Regions from separate parts of the Nitratidesulfovibrio sp. HK-II genome, predicted to be linked through region 1. Evidence: riboswitches for the same ligand, from Rfam matches in the RefSeq annotation. Region 1 holds a riboswitch; each other region holds the start of a gene.
What was found. Region 1 has a riboswitch for cobalamin ahead of metE (5-methyltetrahydropteroyltriglutamate--homocysteine S-methyltransferase). Riboswitches for the same ligand answer to the same signal wherever they lie in the genome.
Positions count from the first base shown of each region.

Region 1 (5,316 bases):
GGATGCAGACTCGCGCGGCAGGGGGCGTGCGAACTCCACGCCGCGCCCCGCCGGTGCGGAAACAGCCATGGATAGTCCAATGGGCGGGTATTGTCAAAATCGTCGAATGTCACGCGCGCGCCGCAAGGGCGCGGGGCGGCTATCCGGCGTGCTTTTCGCGGCAGGAGTATCCGCCCGTGGCGGGCTGACGGCCGGGAGTGATGCGCGAGACGGCGGCCTTGCCCGTGCGCAGCATCAGCGGGGTGACCGGCATGCGGCGGCCGAAGTCCATGCGCATGCCCACGTATGCCCCGAACGGCGAAAGGCTGATCCAGCCGTTCAGCATTTCGAACAGGCGCGATTCGCGCCAGGTGCACGCCGGGCCGTGCAGCACCGAGCGCATGGTGATGGAGCACGGCACCCCGGTGGCGCGCACCAGCGCGTACATGGACCCCACGCTGAACCAGCGCGCCTGCCGCAGCAGCGAGCCGCGCAGCCCCGGCGCCGGCATGCCGTGGGTGGGATAGTAGGGCGAAATCCGGTTCAGAAAGCCCACCAGCACCCCGCGCGAGGCCACCCGGAACGCCTCGGCCAGGGCCGCCGCCGGGTCGGGCATGAATTCCAGGCTGGTCAGCAAGGCAACGTAGTCGAAGGCGTCGTCGTCAAAGGGCAGGTGGTCCGCCACGCCCAGGTGGAAGTCCGCCCGGCAGTTCATGCGTTCGCGCGCGGCCTCCAGCATGGCCTCGCTGCTGTCCAGCCCCGTGACGTCGAACCCCGCCTCCCAGAAAGATTCCAGGAATACCCCCGGGCCGCAGCCCACCTCCAGCAGGGTGTGCCCGCGCCGGGGCCAGCCGGACACCAGGTGGTGCAGCAGCCGCTGCTCGTGCCGCACGGCAAACGCCCCCATGGGCGTCTCCAGCCACTGCATGTAGCCCCGCACCGTGTCCGCATCCCACCGCTGGTTCATGCGCCTCCCCGTATCGTTGGACGTCCCGCTTTGCGCGCACCATACGCCAAGACCCCCCGCGCGGAAAGGGTGTGCGGGGTGCGGAAGGACGTGGGGGGGGAGGGCTGGTGGGGAGAAGTAGAAGGAACCGGGGGCGGGGGAAAGAACCTTTTGAAGAAGGTTCTTTCCCCCGCCCCCGGACCCCCACCCCCTTTCTCCAAAACTTTTCAATTGGGGGTGGACGACAATAAGCGAGGCTGGCGGGAACGAGGATGGGAAAAGAATTTTACCCGATGAAAAGTTTGGGGGGATGGGGGTCCGGGGGAAGGAGACCCTTTCCAAAGGGTCCCTTCCCCCGGTTACTCTTCAGCGATTTTTTTCGCTACGCGTTGCCCCGCACCCGTGCGGCGGCGGCCACGAGGTGGGCGAGGCTGGCGCGGGTTTCGGGCCAGTCGCGGGTTTTCAGGCCGCAGTCGGGGTTGGCCCACAGCCGGTCCAGGGGCAGGACGCGGGCGGCGGCGCGGAGCAGGGTTTCCATTTCGTCGATGGAGGGCACGCGCGGGCTGTGGATGTCGTACACGCCGGGGCCCACCTCGTTGGGGTAGGCGTGGGTGGCGAAGACCTCCAGCAGTTCCATGCGGCTCCGGCTGGCTTCCAGGCTGATGACGTCGGCGTCCAGGGCGGCCACATGGTCGATGATGTCGTGGAAGTCGCAGTAGCACATGTGGGTATGGATCTGGGTGGTGTCGCGCACGCCGGACGAAGCCAGGCGGAACGCGCCCACGGCGGCGTCCAGGTAGGCGGCGTGGGCGGCTCGGCGCAGGGGCAGCCCCTCGCGCAGGGCGGGCTCGTCGATCTGGATGACGCCAATGCCAGCGGCCTCCAGGTCGGCCACTTCGTCGCGAATGGCCAGGGCCAGCTGGCGGAACACCACGGGCCGGGGCACGTCGTCTCGCACGAAGCTCCAGCAGGCGATGGTGACGGGGCCGGTAAGCATGCCCTTGACCGGCCTGGCGGTGAGCGACTGGGCATGGGTGATCCAGCGCACGGTCATGGGGCCGGGCCGCGAGACGTCGCCGTAGAGCAGGGGCGGCTTGACGCAGCGGGTGCCGTAGCTTTGCACCCAGCCGTTGGCGGTGATGCAGAAGCCGCGCAACTGCTCACCGAAGTATTCGACCATGTCGTTGCGCTCCGGCTCGCCGTGCACCAGCACGTCCAGTCCCAGGGCCTCCTGCTCGCGGACGGCGGTGGCGATGGCCTCGCGCATGGCGGCGTCGTACTGGGCCTCGGTGATCTGGCCGGTGCGCAGCTTGCGGCGCTGGGCGCGGATGTCGGCTGTCTGGGGGAACGAGCCGATGGTGGTGGTGGGCAGCTGGGGCAGACGCAGCGCGGCGCGCTGGGCAGCGATGCGGGCGGTGTAGGGCGTGGCGCGCCAGCCCATTTCCGGGGTGACGGTGCCCACGCGTGCGGCCACGGCAGGGTCGTGGATGGCCGGGCTTGCGGCGCGGGCGACCAAGGCGGCCCGGTTGCGGGCCAGGGCGGCGGCGGTCTCCGGCGCGTCGGCGCGGCCGTTCAGGTCGCACATGTCGGCCACCAGGCGCACTTCGGCGCATTTCTGTTTGGCAAAGGCCAGCCATTGCGCCACTTCCGGGTCCAGCCCGGTTTCCGCGTCGAGGTCCACGGGGCTGTGCAGCAGCGAGCAGGACGGGGCCACCCACACCCGGTCCGGGCCAAGGGCTGCCACGGCGGCGCGCACCGGCGAGGCGGCGGAGTCGGCATCCACGCGCCAGACATTGCGGCCGTTGACCACGCCCAGGGAAAGCGCAATGCCGGATTGCGGCAACGCGGGGTCGCCCGTCGGTTTCTGGGGCGCGCGGGCCAGGATGTCCAGCGCCGGGGCCAGGTCTTCCGGCCCGCGCACCAGGTCCAGGTGCAGCACGTCCACAGGGAGGGACAGCGCCACGGGCAGATTGTCGCCCACCGGGGCGAAGTAGCTGGCCAGCAGCAGGGTGGCGTCCGGCACGGCCACGCGCAGCCGGGCATAGGCGGGCACGAAGCGCGAGCGGATGTCATCGGCCAGATCCAAAGACAGGATGGGTTCGTCCAGTTGGATCAGCGGGCAGCGGGCGGCCACCTGCCGCAGCAGCGCGCCGTAGGCGTCGAGCAGGGCGGGCAGCAGCGACCAGCGGGTGCCCCCGTCCACGCGCTTGGACAGCCACAGGAAGGTCATGGGGCCGGGCAGCACCGCCTTGGGGGTGAAGCCCGCCGCCAGCGCCTCGTCGATGTGGGCCAGCAGGGGGGCGGCCTCGGGCGCGAAGGTGGTGGCCGCGTCCAGTTCCGGGACCAGGTAGTGGTAATTGGTGTCGAACCACTTGGTCATTTCCAGCGGGGACACGGGGTGCTCTCCGCCCTGGCCGCGGGCCATGCGGAACATCAGGTCGATGTCGCGGGGCGCGTCGCCGTGGCGGAAGCGCGGGGGCACCACGCCCAGCAGCAGGGCGGCGTCCAGGATGTGGTCGTACAGGGCGAAGTCGCCCACGGGCACCACGTCGATGCCCGCCTCGCGCTGGAGGGTCCAGTTGCGCAGGCGGATGGCGCGCGCGGCGTTCTCCAGTTGCTGGCGCGTGGCCGCGCCTTTCCAGTAGTCCTCGACGGCCTTTTTCAGTTCACGGTTGCCGCCGATGCGCGGAAAGCCAAGGTTGTGGGTACGCATTGCCACCTCCGGAATGCGTGAAGACAGGTGAGAGCGATTCGCGAGCGCGCGCCCCTGCAGTGGGGCGGGCGCATGCCGGGGTCCGGTTCGCGCGGCCTTGGGCGGTGCGGAGGGGACGTCTTCCGACTGACGGGCGGTGGGTGAAAGGCTTCGCAACCACGCGAACGCCCTTGCGAGGGGCATCGCGTGGTCCGGAGCCGTGGCCCGCGACCTTCCCGCGTGCCATGCCCGACAACTCCGTTGCCCGTGCGGGCAGGGAGAGCCGGGATGGCGCTGGCGGTGGCGGCGGGCGGCATGCCCGAACACGGCAGCGCGCCTGTACCGGATTTGCACCGGTTTCCGTTTCCCTTCCACGTCCGAGCATGCAGCGGTCTGCCGTGCTCGGGGATGATAACATCACTAAATCAGCAAATACTGATATAGTGATTGAGTGTCAAGCGAGGGCGCGCGGATTTTGCCGAAAGTCCATCCACAGCAACCACGCACAACGGCCCGCCGCACCGGATGGTGCGACGGGCCGTCAGGGAATGCTGTGGGGGCGAGGGAGGGTTAACAGGCTATTGAAAAGGTTTGCTCTTTGACGCCCTTAACGGCCAAGAACGGAAGCCGTTAGGCGAGCTTGCGAGTCTTACGGATGACGACCGTCGCGCGGCAGTCGCCTCTTGGATCTCATTCGGGGTGCCCTCGCAATGCGCAGGAAATACAAATAAAAGTTTTGGGGGGTGGGGGTTCGGGGGAGGAGACCCTTTTCACGCTTTGCGGACGCCATCCGTACGGCTCGTGGACTCGCCTACGGCTGCCGCAAAAGGGTCCCTCCCCCGTAAGAATCCAGCCTGTTACGGCAGACTACTTGCGGAACATGGCCCCGGTGGCCGCGCTGGTCACCTGACGGGCGTAGCGGCGCAGCAGGGGCGAGGTGACCGGCTTTTCCTTGGGCACGAAGGTTTCGCGCCGGGCGGCCAGTTCCGCCTCGTCCACCAGCAGGTCCAGCCTGCGGGCCGGAATGTCGATGCGAATCCGGTCGCCTTCCTTGACCAGGCCGATGTTGCCGCCGTCGGCGGCTTCCGGCGAGACGTGGCCAATGGCCGCGCCGCGCGTGCCGCCGCTGAAGCGGCCGTCGGTGATCAGGGCCACGTCCGCGCCCAGGCCCATGCCCGCGATGGCGGCGGTGGGCGACAGCATCTCGCGCATGCCGGGGCCGCCGCGCGGGCCTTCGTAGCGGATGATGATGGCGTCGCCCTTGTTGATCTTGCCGCCCATGATGGCGGCGTGGGCATCGCCCTCGGAATCGAACACCCGGGCCACGGCCTCGCGCACCATCATTTCCGGAGCCACGGCCGACTGCTTGACCACCGCGCCCTGCGGGGCCAGCGAGCCCTTGAGGATGGCGATGCCGCCCTGCGCCGAATACGGTTCGTCAACGGAATGTATTACGTCGTAGTTGAGCACGCGGGCGTTCAGCTCGGTCAGGTTTTCGGCCAGGGTCTTGCCGGTGACGGTCATGACCGAGGTGTCCACCAGACCCTTCTTGGTCAGTTCCGCCATCACGGCCGGGATGCCGCCTGCGGCGTGCAGGTCCTGGATGTGGTGGTGCCCGGCCGGGGAAAGCTTGCACAGGTTGGGGGTCTTGCGGCTGACCTCGTCGAAGATGTCCAGCGTCAGGTCCAGCCCGGCCTCG
Region 1 covers NZ_AP036014.1:4,073,743-4,079,058, reverse strand. Annotated here, with positions in the region: gene RVX_RS17040 (class I SAM-dependent methyltransferase) at 140-946, opposite strand; gene metE (5-methyltetrahydropteroyltriglutamate--homocysteine S-methyltransferase) at 1,308-3,638, opposite strand; cobalamin riboswitch at 3,754-3,983, opposite strand; gene ilvD (dihydroxy-acid dehydratase) at 4,485-5,316, opposite strand, start outside.

Region 2 (5,316 bases), 660 kb from region 1:
TCAAAGAACACGGTGGGACGGGGCCGATCCGCCACCCGTGCGGCCACCGCGTCCAGCCTGGCGCGCAGGGCCGCTTCCAGCCCGGCGGCGCGTTGCGGCTCGCCGGTCAGCGCGCCCACCCGGCGCAGCACGCCGAACAGTTCATCGAACGAGCCCACCCGGAACACCGCCACGGGAATGCCCAGCGCGCGCAGACCTTCCACGGCCTCGCCCGCCTCGCGGCGGCCCTCCATCTGCAACACCAGGTCCGGGGCCACGGCGGCCACCATTTCCGGGCTGGGGCGCATGTGCGTGCCGATGACCGGCAACAGGCGGATGGCGGCGGGCTCCTGGTCTGCGGCGGTGCGCGCGGCGATGCGGTCGGTCAGGTCCATGGCCGCCAGCAGTTCGTTGAAGGCCCCGTACAGGGCCACGATGCGCCGGGCTGGATGGGGCAGGCGCACCTCTCGCCCGGTGTCATCGGTGATGGACACGGGGCCGCCGGGCGGAGTGGCGGCGTCCGGGCCGTGGGCTGCGTTGGGGGGCACGCCGGGCTGGCCGGACTGGTTCGCACGGGCGGCCGGAGGCGTGGCAAGACCCGCCGCCAGGGCCAGCAACAGGAGCAGAAGCGGGACGAGCGTTCGGCCGGAACGAAGGGTGCACGCCGGAAGCGGCATGCCCGACGCCGGGCGTGGAGTCAGGCGGGTGCGGGCCGATACGGCGTGCGGCGTGCGGTCAGCCATTGTCTTTCCCCGCCGGGGCGCGTGGCGCGAGTGTGCAATCACCGGACATGCCTGGCACCGTATCCGGCTTGCCGGGTGCGGCGCATGCGAGTCCGGAAAAGCCGGACAGTGCCAGTTCAGATTTCGAAAGTGCCGCACCCGGCGCGTTGTGCACGTAATCGCCGGAGGCCGCGTCCATGGGCAGGCCGACGCGGGCAGCGCCCGGCACGTAGCTGGCCTGCGGTGCGCCGGTTACCGGGTGCGGCCGCACAACCACCGGCGTCTCGTACACCTCTGACAGCACGGCGGCGGTGAAGGTGCGCTCCACGGAACCGTCCACCACAACACGGCCGTGCTTCAGGAATATCAGGCGGGTGCAGTACAGCGCGGCCAGGTTCAGGTCGTGTACGGCGGCGACGATGCGCGCCCCGGCCAGGTGCCGGGCGTGCAGCAAATCCAGGATGTCCAGCGCGCGGGCCACGTCCAGCCCGGCCGTGGCCTCGTCCAGCAGCAGGGTGTCCGCGCCCTGGGCCAGCGCGCGGGCCAGCAGCACCCGTTGCAACTCGCCGCCGGACAGGGTGCGCGCGCCGCGTGCGGCAAGGTGGGCGCAGCCGGTGTGGCGCAGGGCCGCCCAGGCGGCGGCATGGTCTTCCGGCCCGTAGCCGCGCAGCAGGGTGGTGTGCGGGTAGCGGCCCATGAGCACCAGCGACAGGGCGTCCAGGTCGGGGATGTGCTCCGGCCGCTGCGGCACGGCGGCAATGCGCCGGGCGCGCTCGCGCGGGCGCAGGCGGCGCAGGGGCGCGCCGTCCAGCGTCACCGTGCCCGTGCGCGGGGCCAGCACGCCGGACAGCACCAGCAGCAGGGTGGTCTTGCCGCTGCCGTTGGGACCCAGCAGGCCCACCAGTTCGCCGGGGGCCACGGACAGTGACACGCCGTGCAGCACGTCGCCCGCGTCGGAACGCGTGTCCGCCAGCCGCCCGTACCCGGCATGCACGTTGGAAAGTTCGATCATTCCGCGCCCCCCGCCGGGGTCCGAATCGGAGATGGACCCGAAGCCGCAGCCGAAGCAACGTCCGGGGATGGGGCTGGGACATGGTCGGCAGGAAGGGTTGCCGGGCCGCGTCCGTCACCCCCGCCGCGCACCAGCAGCAGGCAGAAGAACGGCCCGCCCAGCAGCGCCGTGACCACCCCCACGGGCAACTCCGCCCCGCCGGGCAGCAGGGTGCGGGCCAGCACGTCGGCCCAGGCCAGCAGCATGCCGCCGCCAAACCATCCGGCCGCCAGCAGCGGCCCGTGCGCCGCGCCCAGGCGCATCCGGGCCAGGTGCGGCACCACCAGCCCGACGAAGCCGATGACCCCGCTCACCGCCACGCAGCCCGCCGTGATCAGGCTGGCGCCCACCAGCAGTTGCAGGCGGACGCGGGCCGTGTCCATGCCCAGTTGCCGGGCCTGCACGTCGCCCAGGGCCAGGATGTCCAGTTCGCGAAAGCGCGGCAGCACCAGCAGGAGGCCCAGCGCCAGCCACGGCAGCAGCACCGCCGCGTGTGTCCAGCCGCGCCCCTGCAGGCTGCCCATGATCCAGAACACGATGCTGGACACCGATTCCTCGTCCAGCGCCTTGACCAGCGAGACCAGTGCCGAGAGCACGGTGGATACCACCACGCCCGCCAGCACCACGGTTTCGCGGCGAAAGGCCCCGCCCCCGGCCGCACCGCCCAGCAGCAGCACCGCGCCCAGCGAGGCCAGCGCCCCGGCCAGCGCGGCCAGCGGCAGCAGGGCCTGCGGCGAAAGCCCGGCCAGCGCGGGCAGGTGCATGGCCAGCCACGCGGTCAGCGGGCCGATGCCCAGGGTGAGCGCCAGCGACGCGCCAAAGGCCGCGCCGCCGGACACGCCCAAGGTGAACGGGTCGGCCAGGGGGTTGCGCAGCACGCCCTGAAACACCGTGCCGGCCACGGCCAGCCCGCCGCCCGCCAGCAGGGCCAGGCAGACCCGGGCCAGGCGGATGCGGGTGACCACCAACATGTGGGTGGCGTCTGGCGCGGGGCCTGCCCCGCCGGTGAGCGCGCCCGGCAGCGCCAGTTCGGCCAGCGCGCGCAGCACGTCGTCCACGGGAATGCGGAACGGCCCGAACAGGCAGGCCAGCACCACCGTGGCCGCCCAGCACAGGGCGGCCAGCAGGATGATGCGAAGGGCGCGGCGCTGCCGCGCGGCCCCGGTCCGCGCCTGTTGCGGCACGGATCGGGGAACGGTGGCGTTATCCATTACTGTTTCAGTTGCTCCAGCGCGGCGTCCAGGTGGCGCAGCCAGATGGGCACCACGGCGTCGGACGAGGCGGTGCCGCGCAGCACCGGGCGCGGGGTGATGCCCCGTTCGCGCAACTGCGAGGCCCACGATTCCGGATCGTCACCGGCCATGTCGTTGTGGGCGTGGTCGCCCGCCACGGCCATCAGCGGCACCAGCCACGCGGTGCGCGCCTTGCGGGCGGCCAGCGCCCCGGCCACGTCGTCGAACGAGGGGGAGCCCTCCACCACGCCGATGAAGGCCAGCGGGTCGGTCTTGGCCAGATAGAACTGCAGGGCCGGGTAGCATAGCGCCGCCGGGTGGTGCGGGTTGCCGTGGCCCAGGAACACCACGGCCTCGCCGGGCTTGCGTTCCTTGGGCAGCAGCGACTTCAGGGCCACGGCCAAGGATTCCGCGTCGTCGGTGGAGGCCAGCAGCGGCAGACCCACGGTGATGCGGGTCAGCCCCTTGGGCAGGCCCTCCATGGCCTTGGCCGTGGCCAGCAGGCCGTGGAATTCCGCACCGGGGATGGTGTGGAACGACTGCACGGCAACGTGGGTAAAGCCTTCCTCGGCCATGTCGGCCAGGGCCTGTTGGGGCGAGGCGGCGGGTTTGCCTTCCCTGATCAGCGCGGCGCGGGCCTGCCGGGCCGTCCACGCCCAGCGCACGTCCGTATCGGGGTGCGCGGCGCGCACCAGCCGTTCGATGTTGTCCAGCGCGGGCCGGGCTTCTTCCACCGTGGTGCCGAAGGCCACCAGCAGGATGCCTTCCTTGCGGGCGGCTTCGCCAGCGTGCCCGGCAAGCGCGGCGCCCGGCAGGGCCAGGCACAGGGCCAGCAGCAGGGCCGCCAGCAGCGGCAGGGGCAGGGCGCGGGAGAAGGCGGACAATGACGCGCACAGGCGCGCGCGCGAAAGGACGCCCCGCCGCAGGGCGGGCGTGCCGTCAGACAGATGGAACATGGGACCTCCGAAGGAGGCAGGCGGGCAATGGGCGGAAGGCGGACACTGCGGATGCGGCCCGGTGCGGCCCCGATGCGGTCCGCCGAAGTCGCGGCGGGCCACTGGGGTGAAGTCGCGAAGGCGCGCGGTTCGTGGCCGCCGGTCCCGGAAGGGCAAAAGCCCCGTTGCCTTCCGGGCATGGCCGATGACGCATCAGGCAGGTCTTCCGGCTTGCCCGACCTGCTCCGGCCTTCCCGGACCGTGGTCCAGTGGCGCTCGGGGGAGCAGGCGTTCTGGCGGGCTTACGGCGGCGGGTCCGCTCCCGATTCACACGGGATTCCCTATCAAGTCCAAGGACACCTGAAGGGTCATGGATAGGCCCCGCGCGGCGACGCTGTCAAGCTGGCGGGCGCGGAGGGGCGTGGGCAACGGGCGGCCCGCCGTGAGCGGTGCGGCCCGCGTTCACAACATATGGAAGAAACGCGGGCCCGCCTTGCCGTTCCGCGCCCCCTTGGACGTTCGGACAGTCGGGCATGCAGCAAGCGACCGGCCAGCCCGGCCAGCCCGGCCAGCCCGGACGAACCGGACGGGCCAGCCGCCTTGCGTGCAGGCGCAAATAGTGTATTACACCAGTATTACAGGTCTAACGGGGTTGGCATCGCGGTTGCAGAGTAACCGTTAGTCGCTGGCCCGAATCCGGCTTGTCCGGACAACACCCGAGATTCGGGCGGCACCGTGAAGGAATGAAAGAACAACCTGACATTCCTTAAGAAAACAGGATGGCGGGCACGGCCCGGAACAAATTTACTGATGGATTTGGGGATTCCGGAAAAGCCGGACGAAAAGCGGCATGACCGGATAACAGGCTGAAAGCAGGCGGGGCGCGCCCGGAATCGGATTCCGATCGGCATTCCCGCACAACGCAAGGTCGGAGTCGCAGCGCGCCTTCGCCAACAAGGGGAGAAAGCCATGGTTACGCAGAACACTACCACCGCCGCGGGCGCGGCACCCACCGGCGCCCGCATCCGGCTGAACACGCCGCAGGCCAACCAGCAGGTCGTCATCGACAACATTGCTGGCGCCACGCTGGAAATGGGCTTCCCGTCCGAGGCGGCCCAACTCGAGCAATCCGGACAGGACCTCGTGTTCCTGTTCGAGAACGGCGGACGCATCGTCCTTTCCAACTTCTTCGGCCTGTTCGAATCCAACCAGCTGCCCGCCTTCAACCTTGAAGACGGCCAGTCGCTGCCGGGCGACGCGTTTCTCGCGGCCCTGCGCGAAGACCTGCTGCCCGCCGCCGGTCCTGGCGCGGGCGCTGCCGCGGGCAGCGGCGGCGTGGGCGACTACGCCGACGACGCGGGCGACCTGATCGGCGGCGTGGACCGCCTTGACCCGCT
Region 2 covers NZ_AP036014.1:3,414,898-3,420,213, reverse strand. Annotated here, with positions in the region: gene RVX_RS14445 (ABC transporter substrate-binding protein) at 1-722, opposite strand, end outside; gene RVX_RS14440 (ABC transporter ATP-binding protein) at 715-1,713, opposite strand; gene RVX_RS14435 (FecCD family ABC transporter permease) at 1,710-2,963, opposite strand; gene RVX_RS14430 (sirohydrochlorin cobaltochelatase) at 2,963-3,940, opposite strand; cobalamin riboswitch at 4,118-4,298, opposite strand; gene RVX_RS14425 (VWA domain-containing protein) at 4,889-5,316, shown strand, end outside.
Region 2: another riboswitch for cobalamin. It lies ahead of RVX_RS14430 (sirohydrochlorin cobaltochelatase); the one in region 1 lies ahead of metE (5-methyltetrahydropteroyltriglutamate--homocysteine S-methyltransferase).

Region 3 (5,316 bases), 700 kb from region 1:
GACGTGCAGACCCTGGTGGTGGAACTGGAAGCGGAAGGCCGCATCATCTACCGCGAACAGTACCCCGTACCCGCGCCCGAGAAATAGACCGGGGCTCCGCCCGGCACCCCCTTGCGTTTCCCTCGGCCGCCCTTGTGGCGGCCGTTTGCATTTCCCGGCCGTTCCCGCCGCATGCCGCCACTTCCGACCCAACCGTGAATACGGCGCGCAATCCTTCTTCACCGGACGCAAAACCGCCCGGCATGCGCAGAGCCTGCCGGGCGGTCATTTCTTCATTCCGCTTCATTCCAAGTCCACGCCGTGACCGGTGCGGATCACTCGCGCAGGGGGGCGTCGCCACCATCCGGGCCCACCAGTGGCTGGCGGGCATCCGGCTCGGCATCCCGACCGCCGGGGCCGCCAAGCGCATGCCCGTTGCCGTTGCGCCCATCGGCGGGACGCACCGCGTCCAGCACCTCGCGCACCGTGTCCAGGGCCTGGCCGCGTTCCTGGGCCAGGCGCTGCCACTTCTTCTTTTCCTTCTTCAACGCCTCCACGGTCTGCAACAGGTCGCGCACGGTGTGGGCCGGGTAGCCCGGCGTGGCGTGCGCGCCCCGACGCAGTTCCTCGTCGTTGCGCTGGCGGATGGCTTCAAGCTGGGTGGCGTTCAGGATCACGGGGTCACGGGTGGAACCGTGGGCGGTTCCGGGTTCGGTTCAGGACATGACAGGGCATAATACCGCAAACAACGCAACGCTTCAGGGCTGTCGGAGCCATGAGGTTTTTTGTTCTCTGCCGAGGAAGGATGGCTTTTTATGAAGGAAGTGCGGCAGCCGTTATGCGAGTCTTCGAGCATTACGGATGGCGACCGCAGCGCGCTTCCATGGTATTCGACCGGAATAAAAAGCCAACCTGACGAAGGCAGAGGACAAAAGGACCATGGCACTGGCAGCCCTAGTCCGCAGTGGCGGGCTGCGGCAGCTTCATGTCCACTTCGGTGGCGGGCGCGCCGCAATCGCAGAACGAGCCCATGCCGTATTCCATGCGTTCCTTGTACTCCTGCTGCTTGCCGAGGTTCCAGCGGCTCACCGGGCGGTAGTAGCCCACCACGCGGGTGTACACTTCCGCCTCTTCGCCGCACTCGGGGCAGTTCATGTGTTCGCCGCGCAGGTAGCCGTGGGTCTGGCACACCGAGAAGGTGGGCGTGACCGAGATGTACGGGATGCGCGTCTTCTGCATGGCCTTCAGCAGGTAGTTCTTCACCGATGCCTCGTCGGGCGCGGCCTCGCCGAGGAAGGAATGGAATACCGTGCCGCCGTTGTACAGGGTCTGCAACTCGTTCTGGTGCTCCAGCGCGGCGAACACGTCCTCGGTGAAGCCCACGGGCAGCAGCGTCGAGTTGGTGTAGTACGGCGTCTCGCCGCCCGAGGTCGCGATGTCTTCGTACAGGGCGCGGTCGATGCGCGCAAGGCGGTAGCAGGTGCCTTCGCCGGGCGTGGCTTCAAGGTTGTACATGTGCCCGGTCTCTTCCTGGAAGCGCACGGTCAGCTCGCGCAGGTGATGCAGCACGCGCTTCATCAGGCGCAGCCCGGCCTCGGTCTCGATGCCCTTGCCCAAGAGGTTCAGGCAGGCCTCGTGCCCGCCGATGAGCCCGATGGTGGAGAAGTGCCCCGCGTAGCCGTTCTTGAGGTAGCGGCGCGAGAACGGGAACATGCCCGCCTCCAGCATCTGGGTGCACAGCTTGCGCTTGTATTCCAGGGCGTCGCGCGCCATTTCCGCGTACTCGGTGATCATGTCCAGGAAGTCTTCTTCCCCCTGGGCCAGGTACGCGAACTTGGGCAGGTTCAGGGTGACCACGCCGATGGAGCCGGTAAGGTCGCCCGAGCCGAACAGCCCGCCGGTGCGCTTGCGGATTTCGCGCAGGTCCATCTGCAGGCGGCAGCACATGGAGCGCACGTCCTCGGGGTTGAGGTCCGAGTTGATGAAGTTCTGGAAGTAGGGCGCGCCGTACTTGGCCGTCATGCGCAGCAGCATCTTGCCGGTGTCGGTGTCCCACGGAAAGTCGGGGGTGACGTTGTAGGTGGGGATGGGGAAGGAGAAGATGCGCCCGTCGGCGTCGCCTTCCAGCATCACCTCTATGAACGCCCGGTTGAACATGTCCATCTCTGCGGCGTAGTCGCCGTAGGTGGAATCCTGGAATTGGCCGCCGATGATCACCGGTTCATTGGCGATGTGCTTCGGCGGGGCCATATCCAGGGTGAAGTTGGTGAACGGGCTCTGGCCGCCCCAGCGCGAGGTGGTGTTCAGGTTGTACACCAGCTTCTGCACGCCCTGCTTGACCTCGTCGTAGGTCAGCTTGTCGTGGCGGATGAACGGGGCGAGATAGGTGTCGATGTTGTTGAACGCCTGCGCGCCCGCCCATTCATTCTGCAACGTTCCAAGAAAATTCACGATCTGCCCGCAGGCAGCGTCAAAGTGGCGCGCCGGCGAGGCGCAGCAGCGGCCCTTCAGGTTGAAGCCTTCCAGCAGCAGGTCGCGCAGGCTCCAGCCCGCGCAGTACCCGGCCAGGCCAAAGGACAGGTCGTGGATGTGGAAGTAGCCGTGGGTGTGGGCCAGGCGGATTTCTTCGGGGTACTTTTCCAGCACATAGCGCGCCTGCACGGAACCCGCCATGTGCAGGATGAGCCCCTGGAACGAATGGCCCATGTTGGAATTTTCGCTGACGCGCCAGTCGGACCTGTCGAGGTAGCTTTCGATCATCCGGGCCACGTCAAGGTAAGCCTCGTTCTGGCTGCGCAATTCGCGGCGCTTTTCGCGGTAGATGATGTACCGCTCGGCCACGGCGTACAGACGGGCTTCCATCAGCACGCGCTGGACGAGGTCCTGCACCTGTTCCTGCTCGGGGGTGTCCACACCTTCGAGCTTGGCTTCCACCCTCTGGGCCAGGCGTTTGCCCAGCAGGGGGTCCTTGATGCCGCTGGCCTTCAGGGCCTTGTTGATGGCGTGGCCCACCCGGTCCACGGACCAGGTTTCCACGCGGCCGTCGCGCTTCTGGATATGCAGGGGCATGGGGAATGGCTCCCGGACGGCGGGCCGACGGATTTCCGCGCGCCAAAGGCGCACGGCGGCGGGCCGCCCGTGGTAGGGCGCATCCGGGGGTACGTCGGTAACGTACCTCGGCGCGCGGCGTGTTCCGTGAATCTTCTTGAGTCCGTTCCGGGCATCCGCGTGCCCGTGGCGGCAAGAAGCGCTCCGGCCAGGTCTTCTGGCTTTCCCCCGTCCGGCCCGCCTTCCCGGCGCGGGCGGAACCCGGTGCCAGTGGCGCTGCGGCTGCGGAACGAAGCGTGAGCCTCGCACCCGTGCCGGGACGGACGTTGCGCGCCGTGCGCGCGGGGATCACAGCGGCGGGACCGCTCCGGTGTCGCACCGGATTCCCTTCGCCGGAGATCCTTGAAAGTCTTCGTGGCTGTTTTTCGTGGGAGCGGCGCGGCCGTGCGGCACACGTCGCCAATGCCCCCAGCATGTAGCAAAAGCAGGTGCCGGGTTCAACAGCCGAACGCGCCGCCTGTTGCCCCGAAAGGCCCCGCGGCGGCCCGCAACCCTTGCCGCCCTAGGCGTAAAAAAAGCTCCCCATCGGGCTGCCCAGCCGGTCCACGCCGCGCCCCCTGCCGGAGAGTGCGCCCCCGCACGGAACGGCGACCAGCGCAACGCCCCCCTAAAGTTTGCCGAAAACCGGCCGATACGCCTCATGAGGCGTGGTGTATCCACACGCCGGGGAGCGGACGTGGCCGACAAGTCGCTGAACACCATGCTGGTGGAATATTCGCTGCAGCTCCTGCAGCAGGACATGCTGACCAACTCGCTGTTCATGGGCGGGTCGGTGGGCAGATCACTGCGTGATCTTGTCCTGACCGAAAGCCAGTCGCTGAAGCTTACGGACCCCACGGCCGCCGCGCTCACCGGCCGGTTGAGGTCGGACGCGGCCATGCTGCGCCAGGCGTCCAGCAACGTGTCCGAGGCCAAATCCATCGTGGACCTGGCCAACGAAGCCACCACCACCCTCAAGACCGCCTTCACCCGCATGAAGGAACTGGCCAACGGCGTGGCCACCGGCACCATGACCTACGCCTCCGTGCAGGCGGAATACAATTCGCTGGCCTCGCAGATAACCCAGACCATCGCCTCCGCCTCATACAACGGCATCGCCCTGCAGGACGGCACGGCCTGGGCCGCCGACGACCGTATCACCGTGTCCGGCGGATCGGGCACCATCGAGATACAGTCCGGCACCGGCAGTTTCGACCTGGCCCTGTACGACTTCTCGTCATTCAAGAACGCCTTCACCAGCACCCAGATCAACACGGTGGCCAAGGCCGCCGCCATGGTCACCACCCTTTCCGGCCACATCACCACAGTGAACACCGTGGCCTCCAACTACGCATCGCGCTCCACCATCCTGGACGGCCAGGCCGCGTCGCTAGCCGCGCAGGCCGACATCATGGACACGGCCGCCGAAACCCGCGCCAAGGCCAACGAGAGCCGCTCGCTGGAGGAACTGGTGCTGGACCTTCTGCTGCGCGAAACCGGCACCATCACCGACGAGGAAGCCTGACCTTCCGGCGGCTTGCCCGCCGCGCCACGCCCCCACCGGCACGCCCCCCCCTTGCCGCCCCTTCTTGTCGCTCCACTTGCCGCTTTCCCCTTTGGCCATACCCTTGGGGACGGCCGGGTCTGACAGAAATGTCCCGCCCGGCCCCACCCGCAGCCCCCCTGCCATCTCCCCTCGCCGCCGTCTGCGGCGTCACTCGCGCGTGCAACACGGCCTCCCGCCGTCCCTGCCCGCCATGGCGCGCCGCGCCCAGCAAACTGCCTTGATAGTCCAACCAGCTCCGCAGCGGTTCATTGCCGCCGCGCAACGGGGTGTTACGAAATGTAACTTGTGGCCCGCCGCCGTTGACTTCGCGCGGGTTCGGCGCGATATGCGCCTCGTCGTGCCGGTGTGTCCGGCACGCGCGGCCCCGTCGGCGCTTCCGGTTTCCCGGTGCGCGCCGGGACCGGAGGCCCAACGCCATCAGCCGCCGCAACCGCGGCGCATTCCCCCCGGTTTTCATGAAGGAGAACCGCCATGTTGAAAAAAACGACCACCCTGTTCACCTCGCTTGCCCTTGCCGCCGCCGTTGCCCTGCCCGTCCTGCCCGCGATGGCCGATGACGCCACGCCCCCCACCGATCGCCCCGACCTGCGCAAGGAGCGCAGGGACGACCGCCAGGACCCGCGGCAGGACAACCGGCAGGACCAGCGCATGGAACGCAAGGATGACCGCAGGGAACAGCGCGA
Region 3 covers NZ_AP036014.1:3,372,782-3,378,097, forward strand. Annotated here, with positions in the region: gene RVX_RS14280 (hypothetical protein) at 1-87, shown strand, start outside; gene RVX_RS14285 (hypothetical protein) at 315-656, opposite strand; gene RVX_RS14290 (ribonucleoside triphosphate reductase) at 934-3,048, opposite strand; cobalamin riboswitch at 3,217-3,455, opposite strand; gene RVX_RS14295 (flagellin) at 3,764-4,591, shown strand; gene RVX_RS14300 (hypothetical protein) at 5,105-5,316, shown strand, end outside.
Region 3: another riboswitch for cobalamin. It lies ahead of RVX_RS14290 (ribonucleoside triphosphate reductase); the one in region 1 lies ahead of metE (5-methyltetrahydropteroyltriglutamate--homocysteine S-methyltransferase).